4 regions of the Paenibacillus sp. HJGM_3 genome follow, and region 4 is predicted to be linked to each of the others. Evidence: riboswitches for the same ligand, from Rfam matches in the RefSeq annotation. Region 4 holds a riboswitch; each other region holds the start of a gene.
What was found. Region 4 has a riboswitch for ZMP and ZTP ahead of rpiB (ribose 5-phosphate isomerase B). Riboswitches for the same ligand answer to the same signal wherever they lie in the genome.

Region 1 (7,750 bases), on a different contig from region 4:
ATCGAAGGTGCAAGCAAGCCGACGGCCAGTGCGATCGAAGTGATTTGGGCGATTATACGTTTTGGAAGTCTGGTAATCACGATTTCACTCACTTTCCTAATCGTTATGTAGGGATCTGGATTAACCTTCATTTGGTTCGTACCGGTATGGCGCACCTCCTTAGCGGTATATCCCCACCGATGGATTCTACCGGGATGCTGCCGGAAGGGCTATTCACACCTTCTACGATCCTTGCCGATCATTCTGAATGGACTGTTAAGAATGTGTGAAGGAGAGCACCTTGAAACGTGCAAAGCTTCTTGAAATCCGCCCAACCTCGGTCCTTATGCCCCCGTCTGAAGACCGAGGTTCAACACAAGATCACACCGGATATGAAGAAATTTGTAGATTTGTCGAGGGTAATTGCTACTTCATTACTAGACGGTTTGTAAATAGGGGGGCCAGCGGTCAACAATCTCTTAAACGTCGGATTTCGAAGAAACCCTGGCAACATACGTTATAATAGGGGCACAATCGGTTCGTCCAGGAAGGAGCCGCATGCCATGAATGGGTTCAAACGCCGAATCGCCGCCAGTTTTGCTCTGATGATCGTTCTCTTCGCCATCGTCGATGTGCTGATTGTCTACCTCGTAAAAAGCCACGTCCAGGCTGATGCTCTCCAGATGAGCCAATTGACCGTGGAGATGATGGCCGAGCGCTATCAATCGCATTTTCAGCGGGTAGAAGACGTGCTGTCTCGGGAGTTTACCGACCGCCAGGTTGTGAGGCTCCGCAAACAGCTCCTTGCGCATACGGACCCGGCCATGCTGAACACCCGTGCCGTTGCCGAAGAGTTTCTACGGATCGTCGGCGAATCGGATCTCTATATCGACAATCTCATCCTGACGTTTCGATCCGCATCCCTTGCGGTCGACAAGAATGGAGCCGCCCAGGCAGCCGACTTGCTTGCCGATTATTCTGGCGAGGTCTACTCCCTTGCCTATTGGAACACTCAATATGAACGGAAAGCGGAATATGAATCGCACCCGGCTGTTCATCTGAGCAACTCGCGGCATCAGACAGGTACGATGACCGTAATCCCGTATTCCTTCAAGCCGGCTTTCGCGGATTATATGCTGATTGCGATGATCGACGCCGACAGGCTGCGAGCTGCGATGCTTGACGAGCAAACTGACGTAAATGCGACCATCATGGGTCCGGACCGGTTCTTCAGGTACACGACGGCCATGGATACGCGTGAACTTCCTGCGATTCTCCTCGCGGGTGGCTCGCCGGTTGACGTATCCGATGATCGGTTTCCCGACCGAAGCGAATCCAGCTTGGAAGCTGTTAATCGTGGCGCCGTAGGGGATGGGAGCTCTCTTTCGCTCGACCAAACGATTGCCTTTATTGTTGCGGCAGAGATGAGTTTAGCGGTACTTGCCGCGTATTTGCTGGGCCGGCACATTTACACGCCTGTTCGACAGATGCAGTTGTCGGTCTCTCGACCCTTTGAAGATCTTGTGAATGTGAATGAGAGGAATGAGCGGCTCAAGCCAGAGCAAGAAGAAGTGATCCCTATACGAAGGAACGCCCTTAATTGGTGGGATGGAGGTTTTGCTGATTTCGTAGAGTCGGAGGAACATTACACGATCGTACTTTACGAGCTTCGCTTTCGGTTAGCGGCTGATGCAGGGATGAGGGAGGATATTTCGCGTGCGATCGTTGGGGAGATTGAACGGCTTACGGGCGAATACGTTCCTTCTTCATTGACTTATCAGGTGGAGCAGCGACGCTTTCTCTCCATCGTCCCCGGCCTCGCGTGCGGCGAAATTCCGGCGTTGCTGGAAGGACTGAAGCAAATCTTCGACCGGGATACGAGGCATGTACTTGTGACTGTCGCCATCAGCCCCCTGTTCGGTTCCGATATTCGGTTGAACGAAGCCTACCAGCAGCTGCAGCGCATACTCATGCAGGCTCGTCCGCTTGAGGAGACACAGATCCTGCTTGGTGCGGGTAAATCCGATGACGACGTAGTCTGGACGCTCCAACGTGAACAGAAATTTGTGGCGGCGATGATGGTGGGAGACGAGGAGGAACTTGTCAATTTGGCGCACGTGACACTCGAGGAACTTGACCTTCGTGAAAACTCCCTTGAGGCGTTCCGTCGTTTGGCGGGAGCTATCATCGACAAGACACGGCAGCTGCTTTTCCACTGCAACTTACCTGCCGATCGGGTCCGACAATGGGATCTATCCGCTGAGCGGTTGGATTTGTGTTGCACGGTTACGGAGTATAACGAAGAGCTCGGTGCCTATCTGAAGGGAGCGGCCTCGCTAATCAAGGAAAAGAAGGACGCCGAAGAACCTGTCGTCGAGCAGATCATGAAAGCGATTCAGGAACGCTATATGGAGGATCTGTCGCTGGATGTCCTGGCGGTGGAGTTCCAGCTCAGCCCCTCATACCTCTCGACCTATATCAAGGAGAAGACCGGACTCAATTTCATCGAGCATCTGCATGACACCAGGTTGAGAAATGCCCAACTCCTGTTGCTGGATACCGATCTGCATATCCAAACCATCGGCAGCCAGGTCGGCTACCGCAACATCTCCTCCTTCAACCGCATGTTCAAAAGCCGCACCGGCCTTTCGCCCAGCGAATACCGGCGAGCGAGCATGATGAATAGAAAGAGGTTGGGATAGACGACGCAACCCTGCCTCTAATGATCCTAAATGCTTCTGTCGCAAACGTCGCACTATCCTGGAAGCCGAATATAGGCCACTATTGTCAACCGCTATTCCCTTATATCGAGTAGCGCTGGCCGGTTGCCGTAATAGCTACCCGGGATGTAACTACTTAGAAAACTCCATTAGCCATGAATCTCGTTGTTCACCTTCCGTCCATTCGTAGTTAGGTAATAACTTTACTTTTCTAAACCCGCATTTTTCATAACACGCAATGGCTCTTGCGTTCCAAGTTTGTGGGTCCATAACGATTTTACTTGCACCTAGTGCAGTTATTAAATACTCCGCCATTGAACTAACTAATAATTTACCTATCCCGTTATTCCAATAATTTGGTTCTCCAATAAATTGGTCTGTACCATATATTTTTTCTTCAACCTCTGTATAACCAAATCGTTCTTTTCCTTCTTCATCCAGCTCGTAGAACTGAATATAGCCAATTTCGTTAGAATCGTATTCAACAATGCATCTTATTTCATCATCTTCCTCTTTAAAAAAAATCTCCCTAACCATCTCTAAACTATGAGGACGGTCCCTTCCTCCGTAATATTGCAGCACTGTTGGATCGGAAAGCCACTTTACCAGGTAACCCGCATCTTTACTGGATAATTTACGGACTCGAAGATTTCCAGATTGAAATAACACTTTGAACCCCCTAAAATGCAGTATCAACTTGGTTTAGTGTAAAACTATCGTTCCCGTTTAGTTAATCTCTTTTCCAGTCATATTCCATAATATTTGCAGCTTCTATAGCTCTATCTTCTCCCAGTAATTTTTCTACAACATACAAAGCAGCATCCATGCCAGCGGATACTCCAGCGGATAATACAATCTTCCCATTATCAACATAACGAGCTTCTTCAATTATCTCAGTAGAAGTTGGTACAACATTCCTTAATTCATGAATAGCCGAGCGATTTGTTGTAACTTTTAGACCATCTAATAACTTGGCTTTTGCTAAAATTAAGGCTCCTGTACAGACAGACAGGATGATTTCTATATCATCTGATACTTCTCGGATCCAGTTCGTAATCGTTTCATTGTTCATTTCTTTTCTTGAACCCCACCCTCCAGGAATCACCAATAGATCAGGTTTAGGGCAGTTAGCGATAGTATAAGCCGGATTAATGCTTAGACCTCCTAATGCAATTATCGGACTGTCATGTTCCGCCACAGTGTAAACTTGGAAGTCTTGCCCTCTATTACTTCCTGCAAGAAAAACTTCAAATGGTCCTGCAAAATCCAAAGGTTCAACCTGTTCAAAAATGAATACTGCTACATTTCTTCCTTGCCGTGCCTGTTCCATTTCATCATCTCCCATAAAAGAAATAAAAGCATTCAGTCTAAGACCGAATACTTCGCCCAGGCGTACGGCAGATGATAGATGTGCTCCCTCGTGGTTCTCCACGTTTACGCCAGTCGCACATACCAAATTATAATCAGCGAATTTAAACTTAAGCAAGCTTTTGTTGCATTATCCTGCAATCTTTTATTTAAGAAATGCCTCATTTTGCAGGCTCGTTATAATTTCATTAACGGTTTCTTCAGGGGTCAATTCAGATGAGTCCAACCACATTCCGATTCGAGGTGTTTCATTTCGCAGCAGACTATCCAACCCTTCAACGGTCCAAACACCATAGCCTTTCTTTAAACGGCCAGATTCCCTTAGGGTTACAACTGATGAGTTTGGACAAAGAACCACCAAATAAAAAGGGCTGCTTTGGATATAAGATATAAATTCATTCAACATAGGACCAATTACGACATCTTGAACTACAACCGTGAATCCTGCTTGAAAATAGGCATCAGCGGATTGCGCGGCCAACCGATAACGTAGCCGTAATTGATCCAATTCATCACTTCCGGCGTCTGGTTGAACCTCTTTACGGTTATTAACAATCATTCTCCGGAAAATATCTCCCCGTAAATGCACCGATTTCTCGTACCGTTCGGAGAGCAACTGGGCTACTGTTGATTTTCCACTCGCCATTATTCCGGTAATTAGAATAATGCGAGGACATTCCGTTAGCATTAATCTCGCTTCTTTCTTTTTACCTAATATTATAAGGGTAATAAATTAAGGGATTTAAGTGTGATTTTAGATATATTGATTTATTCCGCTCTTACTGCCCGTTCAACGGCATACAGCCTATATTTATGTCGTAATTAGAGGTGTTCAGAGGGCTCAGGCTGAATAAAAGTCAAATGTTTCATTCGGTTTATGACAGATAATACTTCATTAATTCTTGGTAATTCAAGCCATCTTTCGAAACCAGGAAAAAAGGAAGAAAATACAATATCCACGCCTTCTCTCTCCATATCTTCGAGAGCTTTTTTGATCTTTTCATGAAGAAAGATGAGGCGATCCTGATTACTTATAGCGATTTTTCGAATTAAAAAGGCAATCGCTGCAAGCTGGGCGTGTGATGTGATATTGTAAAGCCCTCTGATATCAATTTGTTCGTCACCTATCATCATGTATCCCATGGTTGAAACCATCAGCTTTTCTGTACCACTGCCCTGTGGATAGCTCGAAAAGTGATCGGTGGTTATTTTTCTTTCTATCTCCCAATTTGTAAGGGGAATACGCTCGCGTGGTTTGTCGGATTCACATAATTTTTTGGCTTCCTGGGTTACGTTTTTGGGCACAAAATTGTCCATCAGGATGATTTGATCGGCAACAGATAAAAATTCACCGCTACCTCCAATAACAAGAACGGAAGATACGCCAACGGACTCATAAAGCTCCCTGACACGTTCCGTGAAAGGTGTAATGGGTTCATGCTTGATTAAGGAACGCATTTTGATGTCTTGAATCATAAAATTCGTCGCACTTCTGTCTTCATCAATAAGAAGAAGCTTACACCCGTAGTTGATGGCCTCCATAATATTTGCGGCTTGCGATGTGGATCCTGAGGCGTAGTCAGTTGAAAACTGTTCAGCCGAACCATTGGGTATCCATTTTATGAAAGGCGTAATATTGATATTTTTTATGGGACGGCCTTCCTCTGCAGATATTTCCATTGCACTTTGATCTGTAATCACAAATTCTCGTCCGTCGCCTATGCTGTGATTGTAAATCCCCGAATTTAGTGCATCCAACAATGTGCTTTTACCCGAATAACCACCGCCGGTGATGACCGTCACGCCATGTTTTATTCCCATTCCTCGCAAACCACAAATTTCAACTTCAACATCTTCCGGGGATGTAAAAGGCAAAGCACCCTCCAGTGGCCCGCTGTTGTCTTTATTTCTTGGCAAAATGCTGCCATTCGCAATAAACGCACAATAATCACTGGTTTTCAGCCATTCGCGAATCCTATTTTGTTTTTTTACCAATTCATAGGCAACATTTAATTTGATGAGATCAAACTTGGCAATAAACTTCTCCACTTCTTTTGGAAGCATTTTGCAGAGCATGCGCATAGCTTTATCATTATTCCTGAATGGAAGTTGAACTGTAATCATTAAGCATAGATACCATTTTTCCGAGATGACTTCGACAAAGGATGCATTACGTTGCAACACCACATTGGTTGGACGAAAACAATAAAAAGCCCCATTTTCTTTATCAGGTCGTGACCGGTTATAAATCATTTCATTTAACGCCTCAATATGATCAACCCATTCTCTTAAGGCAAAATCTGAGAGAACAACTTGATCCCTATTTTCATCTAAGCCGAGACGGTCAAAAGGTATTTTTATGGTGATACATGGTTTATCCAGTGTGAGTTTATGTGTCCGTTCAATGTAATAGGCGACATCATTATTCCAATAGGTTGGGTCAGGTTCATAAATCATATTGTAAGATGACTGTCCGGATTGTAATGTGCGAAAATATTGAGCGAGTCTTTTGATAAAGCATCATCCTTTCATATTGGAAAGCGGTGAGTAACGGGAAACGATGCCGAAGCTGAAACGATATCTCATGAAGGGGGCCCCTTATCTTTTGGAACAAGGTAACGACGAAACGGATCGCCCCTTAATCTCCAGGTATGAGCCTGCTTGAACATGGCGAAAAATGAATTCCATCCAAAATAATTCAAAATCAATACATATTCCCCCTAATAGAGTTCAGATCAATTTGAAAGATAAACGATTAAATCCTAACCAATATCAAAATAAAACCACTATTGTTGCCTTGACCAACCTTTTGTCCTAAAAAAATAACAGCCACTCCGTAAGTGGCTGTCATAGACCGGCAAGAAAGCATAAACGTTCCTTCTGCCTAAATATAAAAGCCCTGAGAGTGAATCCTGCCCTCAGAGCCTGATGTATTCGTAAAAAAATAACTAAAAAGCAACATGAGGACAAGACGTATATTTTTTTGTTTTCATTGTCCTCACCTCGTTACGATTTATTTTTACAGCAACACAATCATAGCATTAAGATCATCTACAATATAGGGAAATAATAATTATAATTAACTCAAATCCTGAAATGGCTCCGATCCTAGTACCCCGGCAGCCTTACACCTCAATTGCATTAAAAAGAAACGGTGCTCCTTTTAAGTAGTTTCTTATTATAGCTTGTGCATAGGGTTGTTCTTCCTTCAGTCCATCAGTCTCTCTTGGATCTGGTGCATGGTGGCAGTAGTTTTCGATCATGACCATCACTGTAAACTGTCTAAAGCCGAAACCCAATAACCTTCTAGTTGCGTCAGGAACCGATTGTAATACTGCGTTAAACGAGTCATAGCCTTTCTAAAAACTTTGCTCACCCCAAACAGGACGAACGAGACTTTGTGCGAGTTCATTTGAGACTTTCTGTTATTATTGTACCTACAACTGAGACTTTCAAAAATACAGGAGTAAATAACTTGACTGAACTAACGTACTTCGTTAGTTCAAATATGGAAGCCGCTCATAACTTCCTTCTTCCGTAATTTCACTTGATTATAGTAAGCTCGAAAGCGTATCTCCTGAACTTCACTCTAGCGTCGCGGTCAGACGATCACGCGGTAGTGAAGATGAACAACACCGCTTCGGAAGCGGCGCTCACCGAGCAGCTCGAGCCGCATGAGGAGG
Region 2 (7,750 bases), on a different contig from region 4:
TACAGCTGAAAGCGAATCAGGGTTTGCTTGGAGCGGGGGCCGCCTCCTCCAAGCTGCTGGTCGCAAGCGACGTAACCGCCATCGAGCTGTCCACGGCGGGGGCGGGGAATGCCATCGCGAGATCGGGCGTAAGAGACATGTACATCCGGTTTCAGAATGATGCGGGTACATGGACGAACGGGCACGGAATTCGTCTGGTCGCCGATGCCGCTCAGAAGCAAATTTGGAAAATAGCTGTAGAAAACGTACAAATTTATCTCGCTCCCCAATCGGGCGTCCATATGACGGCAAGCTTGAGCCAAACCGGCAACTATGTCGCAGAGACGTATTTGCGCAATCTGGAAATCAACCAATGCGTTAACGGCGTCTACTTGTCCGGGAAAGTGTACGACTTGTTTGCCGAGATGGTCTATGTGGAGAAGGCGCGCGATTACGGCTTTTTTATCAGTGGGGGCAGCAATACGTTCATTCATTGTCATGCCGTGAAATGCGGAACGAATACGAACGGGACGTTATCCGGCGGAGCGTTCCGGGTCGACGAGAACTACAACAGCTTCTACGACTGCCATGCGGACAAAAGCGTAGGTCACGGCTTCATACTGGGAGGATTCGGATCTACCAGGCGGAATGGCAACCGGTTCGTCGCGTGCTTTGCCTTCAACAGCGGGTCTACTCACGCTACGGACGGTCACGGGTTCAAGATCGGAGCGATCGGCCACACCGTTTTTGACGGCTGCTTCATCGGAACGTTGGGAGACGATACGCAACCGCAATATCACGGAATGCTGTTCGAGAGCGCCGACATAACGGGGATTACGATCCAAGGCTGCATGTTCCGCAAAAATACCGGTACGGCCGTCAAATACAATGCGGCGGTTCCGAAGAACCAGATCGTGTTCACCGGCGGCTCCTTCGAGCTGAACGGCCAAAACATCGACGGACGCGACAAACACGGCGCTTTCTACGAGGATATGGGGAATACGTTTCTCGGCAAGGGGATGCTTACGTTAGGAGCAGCGGAGCAGCTTGCGATGAGCGCAGGCATATTGAACGTCACCGGTTCCTACGTCGCGGCGAGCGGCTCAGGGAATATCGATACGATCAACGGCGGTTACGAAGGAAGCGTGTTGTTTTTGAAGCAGGCCCCCTCTTCCTCCTTGACCGTACGCCATCAGGTCGGCAATGTCGTGCTCCGGGGGGCGAGCAATTATGTCTTTGCAAGCGAGAATGATGTATTGATGCTGCTAAAATGCGGCAGCAACTATGTGCAGCTATGATTTAAAGGAGCATAAAGCATAATGGAAAAGGAAGCCATACTGGCTAACAGATGGGCGGATGAACCGGCGAGAAACCTGCTTCGCCTGCTGGCCGGACTGAAACACCGCACCGACAAAAAAGTGATATCCGGCCAGTTCGTATGTCCGCACTACGGCAGACCGGAGCATGGCCTGCCCGACGTGCAGGCGGCGTGGTCTTATCATATCGAGCAATTGCAGCGCGACGCCGGGCGGTATGTGGGGATGGTAGGCTTCGATCCGGTCGACCGTACGTACTTGGGAGGCGATGCTACCCGGAACATGCCTCGTTTCGAGAGCTTCCGAGAGCTCGCTTCCCAGTATCATTCGCAGGGAGGCCTCATTCACCTCACTTGGCACGCTCCGAACCCGTGGACGTCGGGGCATTCCTGGTCGACCATCCCGGCGGGGGGCGCATTGTCGGACTTGATTACCCCGGGGCACGCGGCGCATGAACAATGGATGGCATGGCTCGACGCGATGGCCGACGGCTTGGAATGGTTCCGGCAGCGGAGAATCAGCCTCATTTGGAGGCCGCTGCACGAATTGAACGGGAACTGGTTCTGGTGGGGACACGGCAGTCATGAGCATTATGTGAGTGTGTACCGCCATATGTTCGACTATTTTACAATCCGGAGAGGGCTGAACAATCTCCTCTGGTGCTGGAGTCCGGATCTTAGCGTCAAGCTGGGCTCCGCCACGAAATCCCGCTATCCGGGCAACGATGTCGTCGACATTATCGGTTTCGACCGCTATGCCGACCATTATACGGAATCGTCGTATTACGAAGAGTACCGGAATGAGAGGTACGGTAAAGTGTTGGCGCTGACGGAAGCCGGGCAATCGAAAGGGTCGGCAAACTACGATACGACGAACCTGTTGGAAGAAATTCGCCGGTATTATCCGGAGATTGCCTTCTTCATGTTCTGGATGAAGACGGAGACGGACTTCAGCATAGTAGGGAACGGGGACGGCAGGAAGCTTCTCCTGAACCCGCTTGTTTGCAACCGGGAGGACATCGAGGGTTATTCTACATAGACTTGAATCTGATGAATACTGTTGTTCTCATAGCCCTTTACGTTCCACTCTGCATATAGAGGCTGCGTATTCCCGACGGAATCCGCAGCCTTCGCTTTAATTACATATGTCCCTTCTTTTGAAGCGTCCCATTGCCAGACCCATCGCCGCCAACTGTACCGTTGTTCCGGATCTAACCAGACCGCGGTCTGCCACGTATGTTCTTTATCCAGGCTTATATGAATTTGTGTGACAGGATGTTCTCCCGCCCATGCAACTCCGAACACCTGGCGGATCCCTTTTTTTAGTACGGATTGATCTGTGGGTTGCACAATAGCGGAATTTACCTTCATGCTCGTTACTGGTCGGCGACCTAGATTAGGATTCATTTGGTAGATCATATAGTCCAGCTTCTGAAAGGGCCCCTCGAAAGGTTGATCGGAGACGAGCACTCTCCGCAGCCACTTCACGGAGGCCATGCCGTACCACCCCGGAACGATTAACCTCGCCGGGTAACCGTGCTTGAACGGCAGCGGTTTCCCATTCATAAACAACGCTACGAGCGTATCCGGATGCAGGGCTATAGCAAGCGGCAAACTTCTCGAATAATGGAAGGTGCCCTTGATATCCGTACGCTGTCCGAAATCCATTCCTTCAAATATAACCTCGTTCGCGTCGCTTAATAGGTTTGCAGCCGAAAGGATATCCCGTAAGCGGACTCCGGTCCAGACAGCATGACTAACCGCTCCAAGCTCCCACTGCTCGCCGCGTACTTTAGGATGAAAAAAAGCCCGTTTATTGCCGGCGCACTCCATTGTAACCGGCAAAGAGACCATTGACATTCTCATTAAGTCATCATAGTGCAGCCTAACCGGATTACGCACGAGACCTCCAATATCCAGATGCCAATCTTCAGGAGAAAAAGATGGATACGGAAAATGATTACGGATATAGTGCAGGGATTCCGGCGTTAGTTGACTTGAGAGGGCCAGCATGGGAAACTCTTGATTCTCAGGAACGACCGAACGGGGGATACGCCCAGGATTATAGAGCCTCATAGAAAACTCCTCTCCGAGAATAGCCATGATTGTTATTTTTATGAGGACATTGAATAATCCATGATGATCGCGATCCATTACTCCACGAATAACTCCCCCGCCGGGAATCCCTCTACGAACGCCGCCACCTCCGAGCGGATGCGCTGCAGCTCGCCCTCGTCCGAGGCGCCGCGCGTAGCGCGGACGATCCAGGCGGCGATGCGCGCCATGTCCGGCTCTTGCATGCCGAGCGTCGTCACCGCCGGGGTGCCGAGGCGGATGCCGGATGGGTACCAGGGCTTCGTGTCGCCGGGAATGGCGTTCTTGTTCACGACGATGCCGGCCTTCTCCAGCTGCACGGCCAAGTAATGGCCGTCTCGGACAGCGAGCCCGTTCATGGAGTTCACGACGTCGAGCAGGAGCAGGTGGTTCTCCGTGCCGCCGCCCATGAGGACGAACCCCGCTTCGCGCAGCCCTTCCGCCAGCGCCTTCGCGTTCCGCACGACTTGGCCGGCGTAGGCGTGGTACGCGGGGCTCGCCGCTTCCCGCAAGGCGATCGCCATGGCCGCGATCGTGTTCATGTGCGGCCCGCCCTGCAGGCCTGGGAACACGGCGCGGTCGATCGCGGCGCCCAGCTCCCGGCGGCACAGAATGAGGCCGGCCCGCGGGCCGCGCAGGATCTTGTGCGTCGTCGTCGTCACGACGTCGGCATGCGGGAACGGGTGCTCGTGGTAGCCCGTCACGCACAAGCCGCAGATGTGGGCGATGTCGGCGACGAGCAGCGCCCCGGTCTCGCGCGCGATCTCGCCGAGCAGCTGGAAGCGGATTTGCCGCGGATAGGCAGTCGCACCGCAAATGATGAGCTTCGGCTTATGCCGGTGGGCCAGCTCGCGAATCTGCTCGTAATCCAGCTCGTAGTCGGCATTGAGCCGGTACTGAACGGCGTTGTAGATCGAGCCGGTCAAATTGACAGGATGGCCGTGCGTCAAGTGGCCGCCATAGTCGAGCGACAAGCCGAGGAACGTATCCCCGGGCTCGAGGAACGCGTTCAGCACCGCCAAATTCGCGGGTGAACCGCTGAGCGGCTGCACGTTCGCGTGGTAGGCGTCGGGATTCGGCGTGAACAGCTCCAGCGCGCGCCGGATCGCGAGCCGTTCCAGTTCATTCGTGTTGGGCTGCCCCCGATAGTATCGCCCGTTCTTCGTCTCCTCCCGTGTATCGCCGGCCCACAAGTACGGGTATCCTTCCGCGTACTTGTTCGTGTACGAGGTGGCCAGCGCGAGCTGCACCGCCTTCGAGGTGTAATTCTCCGATGGAATCAGGCTCAGCGTGCTCCGCTGACGTCGCCCTTCCGCCGCCAGCAGCCGCCCTACCTCCGCATCGTGCCGCTCCACATAACCGATCCAGCTTTCCATGGCCATCCTCCCGCTTTCAACTGTTGTTGGACAACAAAAAAGAGCGCTCCGATCTGCTCGATCGTGCACTCGCCCAGGCGTACGGCTCTATATGAGATGTGCTCCCCCATGGTTCCCCATGTTCCGCCAGTTACACATCCTTGGTCCACGGGATTATTTTACCAAATATTCAGACTATATTCAACATTCTATCATCTTCCTTGAATCTTTAAGGTTATTTTCATTTTCGTATGTTATTGTGAAGGGTACGATACGTTTCTCTAGCAATAAGCGATATAGAATCATAGGACAAGGGGATACCGATGAGAGGAAAAATGCTGCAGGCGCTAATCGTAGTGTCGGCCATCTCCGGGCTCGTCTGGATGGGCGGTCTGGCTTGGGCGATGAAAGATTACTTCAGCGGAGGGGAACCGGTCGTGCTGACGTCCCCGCAACCATCTGCGACTACGCCTCCCGCACAACCGGTGCAAGCCGCCCCGGTGACATCGCCGGGTGCTAACAATCAGGCATATCGGGTGGTCGGTCTGGGCGACTCGCTTACCCGCGGATTCGGGGACCCGGAAGGCCTAGGGTACGGCGGGAAGCTGGCGAACTTACTTCGGGAGGGCGGCCAAGAGGTCGTATATGACAACCTAGGCGTGAACGGGCAGACGGCACCTCAGCTGGTCAGTTTGCTGCAGCAGCAGGACGTGCAGGCGAAGGTGAAGACAGCCCGGCTCTTGCTCGTAAGCATCGGCGGGAACGATTTATTTCGCGGCGGAGAGACGTTGTCGAATTTGGAATCGACTCGAATCGCGTCGCTGCAGACCGAGTACAACAAGCAGTTGAAGACGATTCTCACCCGGCTGCGCGAGCTGAATCCGGACGCGGCGATCACCCTGATCGGGCTGTACAATCCGTTCATCGAGCTGCAGAATTCCGCCGTGACGAGCAAAATCGTACGAGACTGGAACTACGCGGCAGGCGAGACACTGGCTGCATTTCCGAAAACAATGCTCGTCCCGACGTTCGACTTGTTCCAGTTCCAGAGCAAGGACGTGCTGTATATCGATCAATTCCATCCGAACGCGAACGGATACGAGCTGATGGCGGAGCGCATCGAGGCCGCGCTGGGCGAACAGGGAGGGGCGTAAGTGAGCGAAGTAACATTGGCGGTACACGGGCTACGCAAAACGATCGGCCGCCGCGATATCATCAAGTCCTTGGATTTCGAGCTGCACCGTGGTGAGGTGTTCGGCTTCCTCGGGCCCAACGGGGCGGGCAAGACGACGACGATCCGGATGCTGGTCGGCTTGATGCGGCCTACCGCCGGGACGGTTCAGGTGTGCGGGTACGATGTGCACAAGCAGTTCCCGGAAGCGATGCGCCAGATGGGGTGTATCGTCGAGAATCCGGAGCTGTACCGATACTTGAGCGGGTGGAACAATTTGCTTTATTTTGCCCGGATGATGGATGGAGTCGATGAAGCGCGGGTGAGCGAGGTGGTGGAGCTGGTCGGCCTGACCGCTCGGATTCACGACAAGGTCAAGACGTACTCGCTCGGCATGCGCCAGCGGCTCGGCATCGCGCAGGCGCTGCTTGGCCGGCCGAAGGTGCTCATCCTGGACGAGCCGACGAACGGGCTCGATCCGTCCGGCATCCGCGAAATGCGGGAGTTCATCCGCTTCTTAGCCGCGCAGGAAGGGCTCAGCGTTCTTGTGTCGAGCCACCTCCTAAGCGAGATCCAGCTCATGTGCGATCGCGTAGCCATCATCTCGGGCGGCGAGGTCGTACGGGTTGGAGCGGTGCACAGCTTGCTCTCTTCGCAGGAGAAGCTCTGTTGGCGGCTGCATCCTCTGGAGGAGGGCGTTGCCGTGCTGCGGCGGCTGTGCGGGGAGGAGCATGTGGATGCGGATACCGAGCCAGGAGCGGTATTGACTCCAAGCGATGCCGAACGGATCGGAGTCTGGAATCGCGAGCTGGTGAACGCCGGCGTCACGGTGACGGAGATGTCCCGGCGCGTGCCTACCTTGGAGGACTTGTTCCTCGAGCTGACGGGAGGGCGGGGCATTGATTAATCTAATCTACAACGAGATGGTCAAGCTTGCGGGCAAACGGAAGCTGATCGTCGTCACGCTCATCATCGGCGTCCTAATCGCCGTCTTCACCTACGCGCAGGGCCAGCAGGCGAAGGACAACCTGAGGCGGTACGGCGACGTCGACTGGCGCATCGTGCTGGAGCAGCGGATCAAGAGCTGGGAGAGCCGGTTGAACTCCCCGAGAACGGACGACGACCAGCGTCGCGAGCTGATCGTTCGGATCGCCCAGCAGCGTTATTATTTGAACGCGAATGTGAACCCGGCCGAGCCTGGTGCCGCTACGTTCGTGCGGAACTTCATCGAGAACGGGACGACGCTGCTCCTGCCGCTCATGATGATGGTGATGGCTTCGGACCTCGTCTCCTCCGAGCATAGCGCTGGCACGATGAAGGCGCTGCTCACCCGGCCGGCCCGGCGATGGCGTATCCTGCTCAGCAAATATTGGACGCTTGTGCTTTCCGTCTCTATCATCATCACGATCTTCGGCTTGCTGTCGACGCTCATCTCCGGCTTCGCGTTCGGCTTCGGCGGCTGGAAGGCCCCAGTGTTGACCGGCTTCGCCATGAACGGGGACGTACTCGATACGTCCGGCGTGCATTTGGTGCCGCAATGGCAATACATTTTCATGGAATTCGGTCTCGCCTGGTTCGTGTCCCTCGTAGTGGCGACGCTCTCCTTCATGCTCTCCGTGCTGATCCGTAGTACCGCGGCCGGGATGGGCATCATGCTCGCCTGCCTCATCTCGGGGATGATCCTGAAGAGCATGGTCGCTTCCTGGGAGTCGGCCAAATATTTGTTCAACCTCAATCTCGACTTGATCCCGTATCTGACCGACGCCTCTCCGCCGATTCCGGGCATGACGCTCGGCTTCTCGATGCTCGTGCTGCTCGTCTGGGCGGCGGCCGCGC
Region 3 (7,750 bases), on a different contig from region 4:
TGCGGCGTGCCTCGGCTCGTAATCGGCGTTTCCAGGTTGGCGACCGTTACATCGGCGTTTTGCAAGTGGGACTTCACATTGCGATACGGATAGTCGAAGCCTTCCCTGCGCAACACCGTCTCAACCGTACTCGCGAAAATCACGTCTCCGACGAACGCGAGTTTGACCCGCGAATCGTCGTCCGGCTTGGCCGTTCCGCCCGTACCCGGCGTATGTGTCGCGCCTGGTGCGGGAACCGCCGTCCCGCCGGACGACGGCGATTGCGACGGCATCGGCGTCGGCGTACCTGGCTTGGCGGTCGCCTCCGGAGTTCCGGTCGGCTTCGGCGTCGCCGTACTTGCCGCTCCGCCCCCGGGGTCCCCGCTAGGTTCCGGCGGCTCCGTAGCGGTCGAGCCGCGCCCGCCTCCTATGGCCCATACCGTCAGGCCGATGACCGCCACGAGCAGCACCGCGGCCAGCGGCAGCACCAGGTCGCGGGTTTTGAATGTAAGGCGGGGCTTGCTTTTCTTATGTCGTTCCGAACGCGATTCTCTCATTAGCGACTCCTTATACGCACCATTTCATTCCTCATTATAGCAGATTTGCGGCCATTGCGGTCCGCCCCCGCTACAAAACGAGGCATAATCCTTCCGGCCGCTCGTGCTAGAATGGATGGAGGAGAGGAGCGATTGACCCATGAAAGGAAGAAAAGGCTGGCTCGGCTACACGCCGGCCAGCGTTGAACGGTATATTAGTGTACTGGAGACGGAACGGCTGCTGCTGGAGGAGCGGAATGAGACGAAGCGGCAGGAATACGAGGCAGCGCTGCTGCCTTCGAGACGCGCCGTAGAGAGAAGCCGGCAGGAGCTCCGGCAGCTCGAGCAGCTCGAAGCCCGGCTGACCGAGTGGGTCTCGCGGAACGAGTCGCTATGAGACGGCTGAAGACTACTCTATGGGGTTTGCACCGTGCCTCGGTTCGCCAGCGGATCGATCGGCTCGAGCAGGAGCTCTTGCGGCAGCTCGAACGGGCGGAGCGCATCGACGCCGAGCATGAGGCGACCCGCCGGTCTCTCGCCGCCGAATATGAGCGGGTGCAGTGGAAGGTGGAGCAGAAGAAGGCTAACATCGACCGGCTCATTGTGCGCAAGATGGAGCTGATGGCCGAGCAGGACGCCGCCTCCGGGAACGCCGTCACTCGCCCCGGCACAGGCGTCTTAGCGTCTCCACGACCAACTCGCGCTCCCGCTCCTGTACTCTCGCGCCTAATGTCTCCACCGTATCGCCGGGCAGCACGGGTACTTCGCTTTGGGCCACGATCGGCCCCTCATCGTAAGCTTCCTCGACCAAGTGAACGGTAACTCCGGTTACCGGCTCCCCTGCCTGCAACACCGCCGTGTGCACGTGATGGCCATACATTCCTTGGCCCCCAAATTTCGGCAGCAACGACGGATGCGTATTGACCACCTTGCCGCGGTAATGGGCGAGCGTGGCTGGCCCGAGCTTTTTCATGTACCCGGCGAGGAAGATCCAATCGGCGTGCGTGGCGATGAGCGTCCCGAGGATCGCCCGGTCGAGCTCCACGGGATCCGGATACGCGACGGAGCTGAGATGGTACGCCCGAATGCCGGCCTGACGGGCCCGCTCCAGCGCATACGACCCGGAGTTGTTGCTGATGACTGCACATACGTGCACATCCAGACGGCCCTCGCGGCAAGCATCGAGGATCGCTTGCACATTCGAACCGTTATGGGAAGCGAACAGCGCCAAATTCGGTTTACGCATTTCCGGCCCTGGCCTTCCCATTCATAATCTCGGCAGCGTGCTCGTAGCATTCCGCCAGCTGTTCTTTCGTCACCCGTGCCGGATTGTGCTCGAATGTGAGGTGAAACCGGTCGTTGCGACGGGACAAGTACTCGAGATACCTCGGCGCGTCGCCATAGTCCGGTAGCTCCGCGTGCTCCGGCAGCACCGGCAGATGGCGGTCCATCGCATCCGGCCCATACTTCACATTGCTGTAGTGCACTAGGTAGACGAACGGAGCGACCGCATCCATGTAAGCATAGGGGTCGAAGCCGGGGAAAACCCGTCGATGGACATCGAACCGCTGCAAATCCACAACAAGCCCGATGTCTCTATACTGCCGGAACAGTTCGGCGATCCATCCCATCTCGTAATCTCCGAAAAAATCGTACTCCAACACTATGCGCTGACCGGTACGCGCCTGCAGCTCGCCGATGCGCTCGAACGCTCTCTCTGTATATTCCTGGAACGGGCTGTCTCTCCAATGATCCATGGAATAGTGCTCGAACTGAGGGAGACGCCGCATGTAAGCTTCGTCCTGCAGGCTCGGAAAGATCGAAGGATACGGATAATGCAGGAGCAAATAGTTCGCCCCGAACCGCCTCGCGACCGCTGCTTCCTCCGCGAGCCGCGCGAATCCCGCTTCGCGATCCGCCGCTTCCAAGGAGGTGATGGCCGGCAGCGAATACCCTTGTCCGCCCAGCACAGGCGTATGGATGCCGTAGCCGAGCCCCTTCGCCTCCACGAATGCATGCAGCTCTTCCATCTGCTCCAGGCTTCGGAATTGCGACACTTCGAGTCCTGTTATCCGCTCCGTAGTGTAAGCTTCCCAATGCGCCGGGTCCAACCCGTTCCACATGCCCATTTGCAATCTTCGGTTCAATGTGCTTCCCCTCTCTCATCTCTCTGAAAGTCAATATGAACTCAGATTAGCACAAATTGGGGGACTTTCCTCCTCTTTTTGTGGCTATTCCCGGATGCGCTTGCGGACTGCGTCTACGGCGGCGACCTTCCTCTCCGCGATCCGGCTCATCCATTCCCGGCTCGCCCGATCGTATTCGTCCCGCCGTTCGGACGGGGACATGGCCGCGAGGTTGATCTCGACCGTGAGCAGCGCCGATTCTGCGGCCGCCTCGAACAAGACCGCTCCGATGCCTAGATCGGAGATCACGTTCTTGTTCGCGTACGGGGCGAGCTCACAGGCGATGCCAAGCGCCTCCGCACATGCCTCCATCAGCCGGAGCGGGATGGCGACGGCTTCGTGCGACGCCTCCTCGATCGCGTGCCGTCGAGCCGCCTTCTGCTCGTCGGTATCCTTCGCCAGCCGGATCGCCGCCATGTACCGCTCGAAGGAGACGATGTCCGCCTCGAGCAGATCCTCGCACATCGTGGACATCTCGCGCAGCCGGGCCAAGACGGACTCGACCTCGTCCGCCACATCGGCATACTTCGCGCCCTTGGTGAAATTAGCCGCCATGGAAGCCATCGCCGCACCGAGCGCCCCGACGAGCGCGGCGACGCTGCCGCCGCCCGGCGTAGGCTTCGCAGCCCCGGCTTCCTCCAGAAATTCCTTGATCGTGCTGTCCCACGCCGGCTTGCGGCCGGCTTCCTGATCGTTCGTGCTCATAGATGTCCCTCCTTCTGTCCCGCTGCCCGCTGCAGCTCGTAAGCCTTGTAGACGTTGTCGAACAGCAGCGCCGTTGTAAGCGTCCCGATCCCGCCCGGCGTCGGAGTGAATGCCGCGGCCATCGCGCCGGCGTCCGGATCGACATCGCCCGCGATCGTACCGTCGGGCCGCTCGTTCATCCCGGCATCGATTAGGACGAGCTCCGGATGTATCATGCCGCTCGTCACGAGACCGCCGAACCCGACCGCCACGAAGGCGATCTCGGCATGGGCGAGATGCTGCTTCAGGTCGCGGGTGCGGGAATGGCATACGGTGACGGTCGCCTGCTCCCGCTGCAGCAGGTGGAACAGCGGCATCCCGACCGTCTTCCCGCGCCCGACGAGCGTCACGTTGCTGCCGGAGAGCGAGTAGCCGTAGTGTTTGGCGAGGCGAATGCACGCTTGCGGCGTAGCGGGGACGAGTCCCGGCGCGCCTGTGAGCAGCGCGAGCTTGCTCGCCGGCGTCACGCCGTCCACGTCCTTCAGAGGCTCGATCGCCTCGGTAATCCGGCTCGTGGACAGATGCTTCGGCAGCGGCAGCTCCAGCATGATGCCATGCACGGCCGGATCGGCATTGAGCCCTGCGATGCAAGCGAGCAAGTCCGCCTCCGTGCAGTCGGCGGCAAATTCATATAGGCGGAACCCGATTCCGATCCGTTCCGCCACCTTGCGCTTCGCCTGCACGTAGTAGGCCGACGCCGGGTCCCCCGTCACCGTTACGACCGCGAGCTGCAAGGCTTCGCCGTCCGCCCGGAGCGTCTCCGTCCGCTGCGCCAGCTCCGCGTACACTTCGTCCGCAACCGGCTTGCCCTTCAACAGTTTGCTCATCTTTTTCGTCTCCTTCCACATTGAAAAACAAAAAACATTCGGCGCTGATCCATCGGACGAGACCAAACTCTCCCCGCAATCGATCAATTCCAAATGCTTCACCCAGGCGAACGGCATATATGACAATCCGGGCTCCCTCGTGGTGCTCCACGCTCGCCAGTTACCCGAACCGGACAGTCAAGCTCCGTGTGCCGGCACGCGGAACTTTCAAGGCGCGAAGGCGGTCAACGGAGGGCTGATACTTGCATCTTACCAAATGGTTTATGTGTTTGTCCAAACAAAGTGATATAATATTGCAATATTAGGAGGGAGTCCAAATGGGAAATTGGAAAGCGAATTTGGCGGTCCTCTGGTTCGGCCAATTCCTCGTCATGGGCGGCATGACGATGGTCATTCCGTTCTTGCCGCTATTCATCCAGGAGCTCGGGATCACCGAGCCGCACAAGGTGTCGATGTGGGCGGGCGTCATCTTCGCCGGGAACTTCATTACGTCGTTCTTCTTCCAGCCGCTGTGGGGGAAGCTCGCCGACCGGTACGGCCGCAAAATGATGCTGCTTCGTTCCGGCTTCGGCATGGCGATCGTGATGACGCTCATGGGCTTCTCGGGCAACGTGTGGCACCTGCTCCTGCTCCGCGTCCTGAACGGCACGATCTCCGGGTATGTGCCCGCCGCGACGGCCCTGATGTCCGCCACCACACCGAAGAGCCGCATGGGCTTCGCCATGGGTACGCTGCAGTCCGGCGGCGTGGCGGGTACCATCCTCGGCCCGCTGATCGGCGGCCTGCTCGCGGAGTGGATCGGCTTCCGCCCGATCTTTTACATCACCGGCTCCTTGTTGTTCATCGCATCGCTCCTGGCCTTGTTCATCGTGAAGGAATCGTTCAACGCCAAGGAAGCGGCGAAGAAGCCGAGCGTCTCCGTGGTGGAAGGGTTCAAGACGCTGGGACGCATTCCCCAGCTGCCCGCGCTATTCACCGTGACGGTGCTCATCCAGTTCGCAATGCTCAGCTCGATGCCGCTCATGCCGATCTTCGTGCAGGAGCTGCATGGACCCGGGGCTTACCTGGCGTTCTATGCCGGTCTCGTCGGCTCGATCACCGGCTTCTCGAACATGATCGCCTCGCCGCTGCTCGGCCGCTTGGGGGATCGGATCGGCCAGTCCAAAATATTGATGATTTCGCTGATCGGAGCCGGGCTGCTCTTCATCCCGCAGGCGCTCGTGCACAACATATGGCAGCTGTTCACGATCCGGTTCATCCTCGGGATGTTCATGGGCGGGCTGTTGCCTTCGGTCAACGCGCTGATTCGCAAGTACACGCCGGACGGGATGGAGAGCCGCGCTTACGGATTCAACAGCAGCTTCCTCTCCCTCGGCAACATGATCGGCCCTGTAGTCGGCGGATTCTTGTCCGGATTCATCGGCATCCGAGGCATCTTCTACATCGCGAGCGCGCTCTTGATGCTGAACGCCGTCTGGGTGTGGAAGACGCTGATTCGCCTAAGGGTGCTGGCCCCGAAACCGGACACGTTGCCCGAACCGCGTCCTGAGCCAAAGCCCGCTAAATGACAATAACCTGATCGGCGTTTGGGCCGATCAGGTTATTTGTCGTTCGGGCTGCTAGCTCTGATAGGTGAGTGCCATCCGCCCCATCTGTTCCCACGCTACGATGAACGACGACTTGGGCACCTTTTGCGCCTGGATGTTCTCGAACGGGTTGTTCACATACACTGACTCCTCATCGAATCCGACAAGCAGCACGCAATGCTCCTGGAATGTCGCCGATACCTCCTTGCCTTCCGGCGTCTTCCATGTCGTCCAGGCATCGCTCTGCTCGAACGAGGCTATATTCCAGATGACGACCGGCTTCCCGTCAGTCACCGCACGCTCGATCTCGCTGAAGTCAAGACCTGTTAGGTCGAGCGAGCCAGGTGTGTACACTTGCTCGAGCAGATGCGCGAGCGGCTTCACATAGACGGCGTAGCCCAGTTCGTTCCCATAAATATCGCCGACGAACCCGATGTCGGGATCTCCCCATACGGCGATATTGCCGTCCTCGTCGAACTCCGGCGATGTCTCGTCCTTCGGCAGCATCGACGCCAGGTCGAGCTTGTCGATCGGCTGCTGGAGGTAGGCGAGCAGCATCGCGAGACTCGTAATCTCGCAGCCGTTGTACAGCTCCGGCAGCTGGCTGATGAGGGGAACGTCGATCCAATGGAGGGTGTCCGGCACAGCATCTTCGGCCGCGCCGACGGCCTCGGTGCTCGCTTCCGGCTCGGAGACCGGCGGCTCATCGGCAGTCTGGATGAGCGGCGATTCCGCAGCGATTGACACGCTTTCCAGCGGAACATGGTCAGGCTCGGCTCCGCTTAACGGCAGCCAAGTGAGCAAGACGAACATCCCCGTGAACGCTGCGATTTTCCGGTGCATCCGACTCCCTCCTCTATTAAGCCTAGTATAGCATATCCGCTGCTTGTGCAGGCTTATCCGAGGTAGGGGGCGTGTGAATTTATCCTTGCTGCTCTTCGTCGGCGTCGGATTCCACGAACCGTTTGAGGGCCGCCATCTTGTTCTCCCAGTAGCGCTCGTAAAAGGCGAGCCAGCGCTTCAGCTCCTGCAGAGGTTCGGTCTCGAGTCGATACCGCGTCTCGCGGCCCACCTTCCGTTCCTTCACGAGTCCCGCCTCCGCCAAAATACGCAAATGCTTGGACACCGCGGTCCGGCTCATCGGGTAATGTCCGCTGATGGCATTCACGGGCATTTCCTGATCGACCAAGAGCCGGATCAAGCTGCGGCGCGTAGGATCGGCAATCGCTTGGAACACGTCATGCTTCGGTGCGGTTGACGCCATCTCAGCCCTCGATGTACTCACGGAGCTTGTTGCCAATGCCGCTCCAGCCTTGGGACATGCGCTCGCGAACGACGGCGTGGGTTTCTCCGAATTCGGTCACTTGGTCGGCGTGCCATCCGGAGTGAATAAGCGTGAACTCCGTCTTCCCTCCTTGGTCAACGAGCTCGAAGGTGAGGGTCCAGTCTTTGCCCCAATTGAAAGAAAGCTTGTTCGGGGGATCGAGTACGGTTACTTTGCATGGCGAATCGCCGAACGGACCGGCCTTCAGCACGAATTCGAACCCTTCGACAGGCTCGAACGTATTGGGCATAAACCAGGCGGCGATGCCCTCGGACGTCGCGACGGCCTTCCATACTTTGTCGATCGGCGCTCTAAGCACTACAGATTGGCGAATATCGGGCAGTGTTGTTTGGTTGTTGGACATCATTTACGGGCCTCCAGTATCGGAATTTTTGATTGGAAACCTTTTGGTTTCGCTTTTATTATAGGAAACCTTTTGGTTTCCTGTCAACAAAAAAATTAACAAAAAAGCGCGCTTTGAAGATATTTATAGGCATCTTTATCGAACTCAATTGAGTAAGTCATCAATCACGTCCTCAAGTTTTACGACGTCTCCACGGGCGAAAGC
Region 4 (7,750 bases):
TTCATCTCCTCCGGATAAGGCGAATATTTGTTCCACGTCCGCAGCCCCGCTTCCACATGGCCGACGGCGATCTGCTGCATGAAGGCGGCATAGCTCGCCACGAACGTCGTGCTGGTGTCGCCATGCACGAGGACCATATCCGGCTTCGCTTCGCGGAACACCGGCTCCAGGTCCTGCAGCATGCGGATCGTCAGTTCGTTGATCGTCTGGCCGGCCTTCATCACGTTCAGGTCGTAATCCGGCTTGATGCGGAAGACGTCCAACACTTGATCGAGCATCTCCCGGTGCTGCGCCGTGACGCAGACGATCGATTCGATGTGCTCCGGATGCTTCTCCAGCTCGAGGACGAGCGGAGCCATCTTCACCGCTTCCGGTCTCGTTCCGAAGATGGTCATGATTTTCAGACGTTGCATCGTTCCCTCTCCCTTTCTTTCCCTATCCCTAATACCCAATGGAATTCTCTATTTGGTCCCGAACAGCCGGTCCCCCGCATCGCCGAGGCCGGGTATGATGTATCCATGATCGTTCAAGTAATCGTCGATCGCTGCGACATAGATGTCCACATCCGGATGAGCCTGCTGGACCGCCGCGATCCCTTCGGGCGCCGCGATGAGACACATCAGCTTGATCTGGTTGCACTGCCGGTTCTTCAGCGCCTGAATCGCCGCGATGGCGGATCCTCCCGTTGCGAGCATCGGATCGATCACGATGAGCAGCCGTTCCTCCACGTCCGTCGGCAGCTTCACGTAATACTCCACGGGCTTGAGCGTCTCCGGATCGCGATACAAGCCGACGTGACCGACTTTGGCCGCCGGAATCAGCTTCAGGATGCCTTCCACCATCCCGAGCCCCGCGCGGAGGATCGGAATCAGCCCGAGCATCCGTCCGGAGATCACCCGGCAATCGGCCATGCTGACCGGCGTCTTCACGGAGACGTGCTGGAGCGGAATGTCCCTCGTGATTTCGTACGCCATCAAGGTCGCGACTTCATCGACGAGCTCCCGGAAATCTTTGGTGGTCGTATTCTCGTCGCGTATGTATGTGAGCTTATGCTGTATCAAGGGATGGTCACATACGAAAACCTTGCTCATGCGAATTCCTCCTGAACCTAATGAGTCTGCCATCGTGTTCCATGCGCGACTTCGTCCAAATACCCGTCCTATTATATCATTGTATTTTGCGCGTTGCACGATTCATTTACACGCCAGCTTCTGGCAGGCATTTCTGAATCAAAGGCCACCGGTTATGCCTGCGCAGCCGCACAAAAACACCTCCGGATGCCGCCTGCAGCGGCGCTTCGGAGGTGCGTGATTTCGGGATCCATAACCCTTCGTAATACTTAGTAGGACAAGCCGGCGTAAAGCGGATATTGGCTCGTCAGCTGCTTCACCAAGCCGCGGGCTTCGTTCAACACGCTCTCGTCCTTCGGGCTCTTCAGCGTCATCGCGATGATCTTGGCGATCTGCTTCATCGCGGCCGCGTCCATGCCCCGGCTCGTAGCGGCCGGCGTCCCGATCCGGATGCCGCTCGTGATGAACGGGCTCGTCGGATCGAACGGAATCGCGTTCTTGTTCACCGTCACGCCAACTTCGTCGAGCACATGCTCGGCGTCCTTGCCGGTGATGTTGATGCTGCGGAGGTCTACTAGCATCAAGTGGTTGTCGGTGCCGCCGGAGACGATGTTCAGGCCCTCGGCCATCAGCCCTTCGGCCAACACTTGGGCGTTGCCGATCACGTTCTTCGAGTAGGTCGCGAATTCAGGCTGCAGCGCTTCGCCGAACGATACCGCTTTGCCGGCGATGACGTGCATGAGCGGACCGCCTTGCGAGCCCGGGAACACGGCCTTGTCGATCGCTTGCGCCCACGCCTTGCGGCACAAGATCATCCCGCCGCGCGGCCCGCGCAGCGTCTTGTGCGTCGTCGTCGTCACGAAATGCGCGTACGGGACCGGGCTTGGGTGCAGGCCGGTGGCCACCAGACCGGCGATGTGCGCCATGTCTACCATGAACAGCGCGCCTACATCGTTCGCAATTTGGCCCAGAGCCGCGAAATCGATAATACGCGGATAAGCGCTAGCGCCGGCTACGATCAAGCGAGGCTTGTGCTTGAACGCGAGCTTGCGCACTTCGTCATAGTCGATGCGGAAGTCTTTCTCGCTTACCCCGTAAGCGACGAAGTTGTAGAGCAGGCCGGAAGCGTTCACCGGACTGCCGTGCGTCAAGTGGCCTCCGTGGGCCAAGTTCATCCCGAGCACGGTATCGCCGGGCTGCAGGGCGGCCAAGTAAACAGCCATGTTCGCTTGCGCGCCCGAGTGAGGCTGCACGTTCACGTGCTCCGCGCCGAACAGTTCCTTGGCCCGGTCGCGGGCGATCGTTTCGACGATGTCCACATACTCGCAGCCGCCGTAGTAGCGCTTGCCGGGATAGCCTTCGGCGTATTTGTTCGTCAAGACCGTGCCCATCGCTTCCATAACCGCTTCGCTGACGAAGTTCTCCGATGCGATCAGTTCGATTTTATCTTGCTGCCGGCCGCGTTCCAGTTGAATGGCTTCCATAATTTTCGGGTCGCTTTTGCGCAAATGTTCCATGAGTCCGATTCCTCCCGGGATAAGTAAATAGTTGAATTATTGATAAACCGCCCGGACGCCGCCGATCAGCTTAGGCCGGGTATAGGCCATCGTCACGTGCGCCTGTCCGATCGTGCGGATCGAGGGACGTACCGGGACCGCGACACGACGCAAATGCATACCGATGAACGTATCGCCGATATCGACGCCGGCATGGGCTTGGATCGACTCCACGACGCAGGGATTCGATAGATGCCGGTACGCATACGCCGCCATCGAGCCGCCCGCTTGGCGTACGGGGACGACGGTCACTTCCTCAAGCGTCGGGTTGGAGTCGAGCAGCTCACGCTCCACCACCAACGCCCGATTCAGATGCTCGCAGCATTGATAGGCGGGCTGAAACCCGACCTCGCCCCGCACTTGCTCGACTGCGCGGAAGATCGCTTCTGCGACATCCTCGGTCCCGGCCGTGCCGATCCGCTGGCCGACGACCTCGCTCGTGCTCGTGCCGATGACGACCACCTGGCCGCGGCGGATGTTACCCGCCTGCACGAGCTCGCGCAAAATCTGCTCCACGTCCGCCGTGATGTCGGCGGCTTGCAGCTCATTCGATTGCTTAGACATTTCCTGATCACCCCAAGCTTGAATTAAGGATGAATGGCGAATTTGTCTTCCATTTCTTTGATTTTCCGAATCCGGTTGGCGTGCCGCGGGCCTTCGGAGAACGGCGTGTCCAGCCAAATCTTGATGATCTCAAGGGCGACTCCCGGTCCAATGACCCGTTCTCCCATTGCCAAGACATTCGAGTCGTTGTGCTCCCGTGTTGCTTTGGCCGAGAACAGATCATGCACCAAGGCACAGCGAATGCCCGGCACCTTGTTCGCCGCGATCGTCATGCCGATGCCCGTGCCGCAGATGAGAATGCCCCGGTCGGCTTGACCGCTCGCCACTTGCTCGCAGACGGGCAGCGCATAGTCCGGGTAATCGATCGAATCGGCGCAATGGCAGCCGAAATCTTCCACATCATGTCCCGCTTCCTTCAAATAAGCGATCACGTCGTCCTTTAGCCGAAAGCCGGCATGGTCCGCCCCAATTGCGATTTTCATACGATTACTCCTCCTTCCAATCTACCTGTAGTATAACCGAAACAAGGCCCAAGATGAAAAAAAGAGCAGGCGATCGTCCGAAAACGATCGTTGCTCTTTGCCCAGGCGACCGGCCGTATGCCTCGATGCTCCATTGGGGTCCTCCCCGATTGTCGCCAGTTACACCGAGTCCAACATCTTATCTTCATCATACCTCAATCGCCTTATAGTGTAAAGGGTCTACCGCCTAGGCGGCCGCCCCGCTCGGATGCCGCCGTTTCCCGCTCACCGCATGGAATCGAGCTTCTCGATCAGCTTGCGCAGGGCGCTCTCGATCTCCTCCGCGCACGCTTCGTACTCCATCAGCGATCCGCCGAACGGGTCCTGAATATCCATGCTCGGCAGCTGCCGTTCCAGCTCCTCCAGCCGGTCGAGCTCCTGCTCCTCGATTCGCTCCATGAGCGCTTGCTTCACGAGCAGCTCGGACATAAGCTCTCCCCGCTCCGACAGGAGCCGCATCAAGCCCGGATCGTCCATCACGAATTCTTTGAGCGTGAACACTTTGTCCAGCGCTTCGGGAAACCGGGAGAGCACCGCTTGCTTATGGGAACCCGTCATCGTAAGAATCAAGTCCGCCCATTCGACCCAATCGGCCTTCAGACTGTCGGACCGCCGCTTGTCCACGCCGCCCTTGCGGCTCAGAACCGTCGCGGCATGCTGGGACACCGGGGACCCGCCATTCGTGGACACGCCGGCCGATCGTGCTTCCCAATTGCCCTGCCTCGACTTCGTCAGCACGTGGAACAGGCCTTCCGCCATCGGGCTTCGGCACGTATTCCCGGTGCATACGAACAAAATCCGCTGAACGCTCATCCCACCCCACCCTTTCAAAATAGAAATCGGATGCCGAACGCGACCAGGATGAGGCCCCCGATCGCTTCGCCGTATCGGCCCGTCCACCGTCCGGCGTTGCGGCCGAGCAGCAAGCCCGCGATGGACATGATTCCGCCGAATAAGCCGAACATGAGCACGGTCAAAGCAATATCGGTAGCGAACAACCCTAGCGATACGCCCACCGACATCGAATCGATGCTGACGCTGATCGCGAACAACAGGACGCCCCACAGCGTTCTATAGTCGAACGCCGTGATGGACGTCGTATGAAAGGCGCTGTAGATCATATGGCCTCCGAGGAGAAGCAGCAGCCCGCCTCCGGCCAGGAGCGCTACGTCTCCCAGCAGGGCGCTGGCATACTGGCCCATGAACATCCCCGTTAATGGCATCATAACATGGAACAGCGCAATGACCAAACTGATGCGGAGGATATGCAGCAGGCGGATGCCCTGCAACCCGATGCCAATCCCGAGGGAGAAGGCGTCCATGCCCAAGGCGAAGGCCATCATGCAAATCGTAATGAATTGCCCGGCATGTGCCGAGGCGTTAATGGTAACGGCGGTCATGGAATCTCCCCCACATCCTTGTCCTGCACTTCTTAACCAACATATGCGGACAAGTGGGGAAACATGTACACGACAGCAGCCGATCCGTCAGGCGTCGACCAGTCGGCCGCCCGCCGCCTTCAGCATGCGGTTCATAAGCGCCGCACCCAACCCTTCCTCCGGGTACGTCTCCGCCCAGATGGCGGTGACGCCCGCTTCGTCGAACCGCCGCAGGGCGGCGTACAGGCTGTGTGCGGCCGCTTCGAGGTCGTCGGCGCTGCCGCAGGCGAGCACGAGATCGGCGTCGAAGAGCGGCGCCCGCTCCCGCGTCGTCAGGATGCCGGTGCGGTCCCCGACGCGGCGCGCTTCGTTCACACGCGCCTGAATCCACGCGACGGCGGCGTCCGTCGCCGCGGGGTTGGCTGCGCCGCCGGCAGGCGGCTGCGTGCGCACGAGCGTCATCGCGCCCCGCGGCGCGTAGTGCGCGTACTTCACGCCGGGCGACTTCGGCGTGTAGGCCGCCGCGTCGCCGGGCGACGCGGCTTCGGCGCCGGCGGCTGCGCCGGGCGCCACGATCGTGCAGGCGGGCGCCGCCGCCTGCAGCTGGCCCGCGGTCACGCCGCCGGGCCGCAGGATGTGCACCTGGTCGCCGACCACCTCGACGACCGTCGACTCGAGCCCGACGCCGGTCGGTCCGCCGTCGACCAGACCCGCGATGCGCCCGTCCAGGTCCTCGTGGACGTGCGCCGCCAGCGTCGGGCTGGGGCGTCCCGAGCGGTTCGCGCTCGGGGCCGCCACCGGGCAGCCCGCCGCCCGGATCAGCGCCCGCGCCACGGGGTGCGCGGGCATGCGCACGGCGACGGTCGCGAGCCCGGCCGTGACCCGCGGGCTCACGGCGCCGGGACGCGCCGGCAGCACGAGCGTGAGCGGCCCGGGCCAGAACCGGGCCATCAAGAGGCGGGCGGTGTCGCTGAAGCCTTCCTCGGCGACGAGCCCGTCCAGCTCCGTCCAATCGGCGATATGCACGATGAGCGGATTGTCGGACGGCCGTCCCTTCGCGCGGAAGACCGCCTCCACCGCCGCGGTGTTCGTGGCGTCCGCCCCGAGCCCGTACACGGTCTCGGTGGGAAACGCCACGGTCTCGCCGGCGGCGAGCAGGCGCGCCGCTTCCAACAGGGAAGCCGGGACGTCGCCCTCCACGGCTTCGTCCACGGCTTGAGGATTGACTTGCCATGTAATGGTCATTCGAAATGCATCCTTATCTAGATGGGGATGAAGTAGCTTGCCAATTCTCCTATTATAGCGTGCCGGGCCCCGGACTGTCATGCAGAGCCTCCCGATCAGACGGCTGGGCGGCGCTTAGGCAAACAAGCTCTTCACCACATGCCCGATCTTATGGCCGATCTTCTTGCCGATTTCCCACACGAAAAACTTCACTTCCGCTTTCGGAGCGCCATCTTCACTGGCACCTGCTTGAACTGCTTCGCTCTTCTCACCTACGTTTGCCGCGGAGTCCGCTTTTCCGACGGGCTTAACCGTCGGCGTAGCCTTCGGGTCTTTGGAAGCCTGGCCTTCCTTGGAACCATTGGTAGCCTTAGTTTCCTTCGAATCCTTACCAGCCTGAGCATCCTTAACCGTTGGTTCCGCCGCAGGCGCCGGAGTCGGAGCCGGTGCGGCTTTCGCCTTGACGCCTACGAAGCACAGCGGCGGGAATAGCACGCACCACCAGTTTTGGCCTTGCCCGCTGCCGAGGACGATGCGGAGTGCTTCATAGGTGCCGGCGGGATATACTTTATTGCCGAATGGTTTGGCCGGGAACGGCACTTGCCCGAGCTCGACCTGATAATCCTCGGCGTAGCCGTTCGCCTTCAGTACGCGTCCAACCACTTGCTCCAATGCCGGGATGTTCGCCCGGATGGCGGCACGCGCTTCATCCAGACTGGTTGGATCAAGCACCCAGCTGCCGATCTCCTTGACGACCTCGAGCTGCACTTGGCGCTTGATCCATTGATCCTGGGGGCTGTCCGAGTTCGCGAGAATGCGAATCCGGATCGAATCTTGCGGTATGGTAGAATCCAAGACGGCGGCTTGGATTTGATTGGATTCCCAGCAGAACATCATGATCATAATGGCGAACGCTACGAAAAAATAAGGACGATATGAGACCCGCTTAACCAAATGAAACAACTCCCTTCCCTACCTAGTCCAAGTATCGCCAGGCGGGAAGAGAGTTAAACCTAGTACTCTATGATTTTTTCTATAGGAATCTAGTAATCTACCAACCGGTGAATGCTAGCGAATCCATTCATCGCCGCCCACATCACCGCCGCACCGCAATCACGTGCCGCTCAATACCGGCCAAGTCCTTCACTAGCCGAACCTCAGCCCAGAGGCCGGTATGCGTGAGCAGCTCGGCCACAGCGGGCGCTTGCCCTTGGCCGACCTCGAAGCCGACGATCCGCGGCGTCCGCTCCAGCCGGGTGAGCTGCTCCGTGAGCCGGCGATACAGCGCCAAGCCGTCCGGACCGCCATCCAGAGCCAGATGCGGCTCGTAGCAGCGCACCTGAACTTCCAGCCCTTCAATCGCCTCGGACTCGATGTAAGGAGGGTTCGACACAACGATATCCAACCCATCCGCGTCTCCTCCATGCAGGAAAGGC

Region 1: another riboswitch for ZMP and ZTP. It lies ahead of ACI5FR_RS28650 (DJ-1/PfpI family protein); the one in region 4 lies ahead of rpiB (ribose 5-phosphate isomerase B).
Region 2: another riboswitch for ZMP and ZTP. It lies ahead of ACI5FR_RS00475 (serine hydroxymethyltransferase); the one in region 4 lies ahead of rpiB (ribose 5-phosphate isomerase B).
Region 3: another riboswitch for ZMP and ZTP. It lies ahead of ACI5FR_RS20710 (bifunctional 5,10-methylenetetrahydrofolate dehydrogenase/5,10-methenyltetrahydrofolate cyclohydrolase); the one in region 4 lies ahead of rpiB (ribose 5-phosphate isomerase B).

The regions. Positions count from the first base shown of each region.
Region 1 is NZ_JBJGED010000034.1:59,186-66,935, forward strand. It holds gene ACI5FR_RS28635 (lamin tail domain-containing protein) at 1-80, opposite strand, end outside; gene ACI5FR_RS28640 (helix-turn-helix transcriptional regulator) at 543-2,681, shown strand; gene ACI5FR_RS28645 (GNAT family N-acetyltransferase) at 2,832-3,368, opposite strand; gene ACI5FR_RS28650 (DJ-1/PfpI family protein) at 3,430-4,029, opposite strand; ZMP/ZTP riboswitch at 4,077-4,156, opposite strand; gene ACI5FR_RS28655 (AAA family ATPase) at 4,213-4,755, opposite strand; gene ACI5FR_RS28660 (P-loop domain-containing protein) at 4,890-6,524, opposite strand; gene ACI5FR_RS28665 (dihydrofolate reductase family protein) at 7,669-7,750, opposite strand, start outside.
Region 2 is NZ_JBJGED010000001.1:104,187-111,936, reverse strand. It holds gene ACI5FR_RS00490 (glycosyl hydrolase family 28-related protein) at 1-1,277, shown strand, start outside; gene ACI5FR_RS00485 (glycoside hydrolase family 26 protein) at 1,299-2,333, shown strand; gene ACI5FR_RS00480 (sulfite oxidase) at 2,321-3,448, opposite strand; gene ACI5FR_RS00475 (serine hydroxymethyltransferase) at 3,448-4,764, opposite strand; ZMP/ZTP riboswitch at 4,829-4,908, opposite strand; gene ACI5FR_RS00470 (GDSL-type esterase/lipase family protein) at 5,067-5,897, shown strand; gene ACI5FR_RS00465 (ABC transporter ATP-binding protein) at 5,898-6,821, shown strand; gene ACI5FR_RS00460 (ABC transporter permease subunit) at 6,814-7,750, shown strand, end outside.
Region 3 is NZ_JBJGED010000019.1:144,888-152,637, reverse strand. It holds gene ACI5FR_RS20735 (CapA family protein) at 1-536, opposite strand, end outside; gene ACI5FR_RS20730 (hypothetical protein) at 676-912, shown strand; gene purN (phosphoribosylglycinamide formyltransferase) at 1,171-1,761, opposite strand; gene ACI5FR_RS20720 (sugar phosphate isomerase/epimerase) at 1,754-2,662, opposite strand; gene ACI5FR_RS20715 (cyclodeaminase/cyclohydrolase family protein) at 2,747-3,406, opposite strand; gene ACI5FR_RS20710 (bifunctional 5,10-methylenetetrahydrofolate dehydrogenase/5,10-methenyltetrahydrofolate cyclohydrolase) at 3,403-4,272, opposite strand; ZMP/ZTP riboswitch at 4,366-4,446, opposite strand; gene ACI5FR_RS20705 (MFS transporter) at 4,590-5,840, shown strand; gene ACI5FR_RS20700 (C39 family peptidase) at 5,892-6,701, opposite strand; gene ACI5FR_RS20695 (ArsR/SmtB family transcription factor) at 6,781-7,122, opposite strand; gene ACI5FR_RS20690 (SRPBCC family protein) at 7,124-7,549, opposite strand.
Region 4 is NZ_JBJGED010000016.1:144,262-152,011, forward strand. It holds gene wecB (non-hydrolyzing UDP-N-acetylglucosamine 2-epimerase) at 1-413, opposite strand, end outside; gene upp (uracil phosphoribosyltransferase) at 462-1,091, opposite strand; gene ACI5FR_RS18500 (serine hydroxymethyltransferase) at 1,340-2,587, opposite strand; gene ACI5FR_RS18505 (TIGR01440 family protein) at 2,624-3,190, opposite strand; gene rpiB (ribose 5-phosphate isomerase B) at 3,214-3,672, opposite strand; ZMP/ZTP riboswitch at 3,765-3,845, opposite strand; gene ACI5FR_RS18515 (low molecular weight protein arginine phosphatase) at 3,937-4,524, opposite strand; gene ACI5FR_RS18520 (manganese efflux pump MntP) at 4,539-5,111, opposite strand; gene ACI5FR_RS18525 (L-threonylcarbamoyladenylate synthase) at 5,199-6,335, opposite strand; gene spoIIR (stage II sporulation protein R) at 6,450-7,268, opposite strand; gene prmC (peptide chain release factor N(5)-glutamine methyltransferase) at 7,411-7,750, opposite strand, start outside.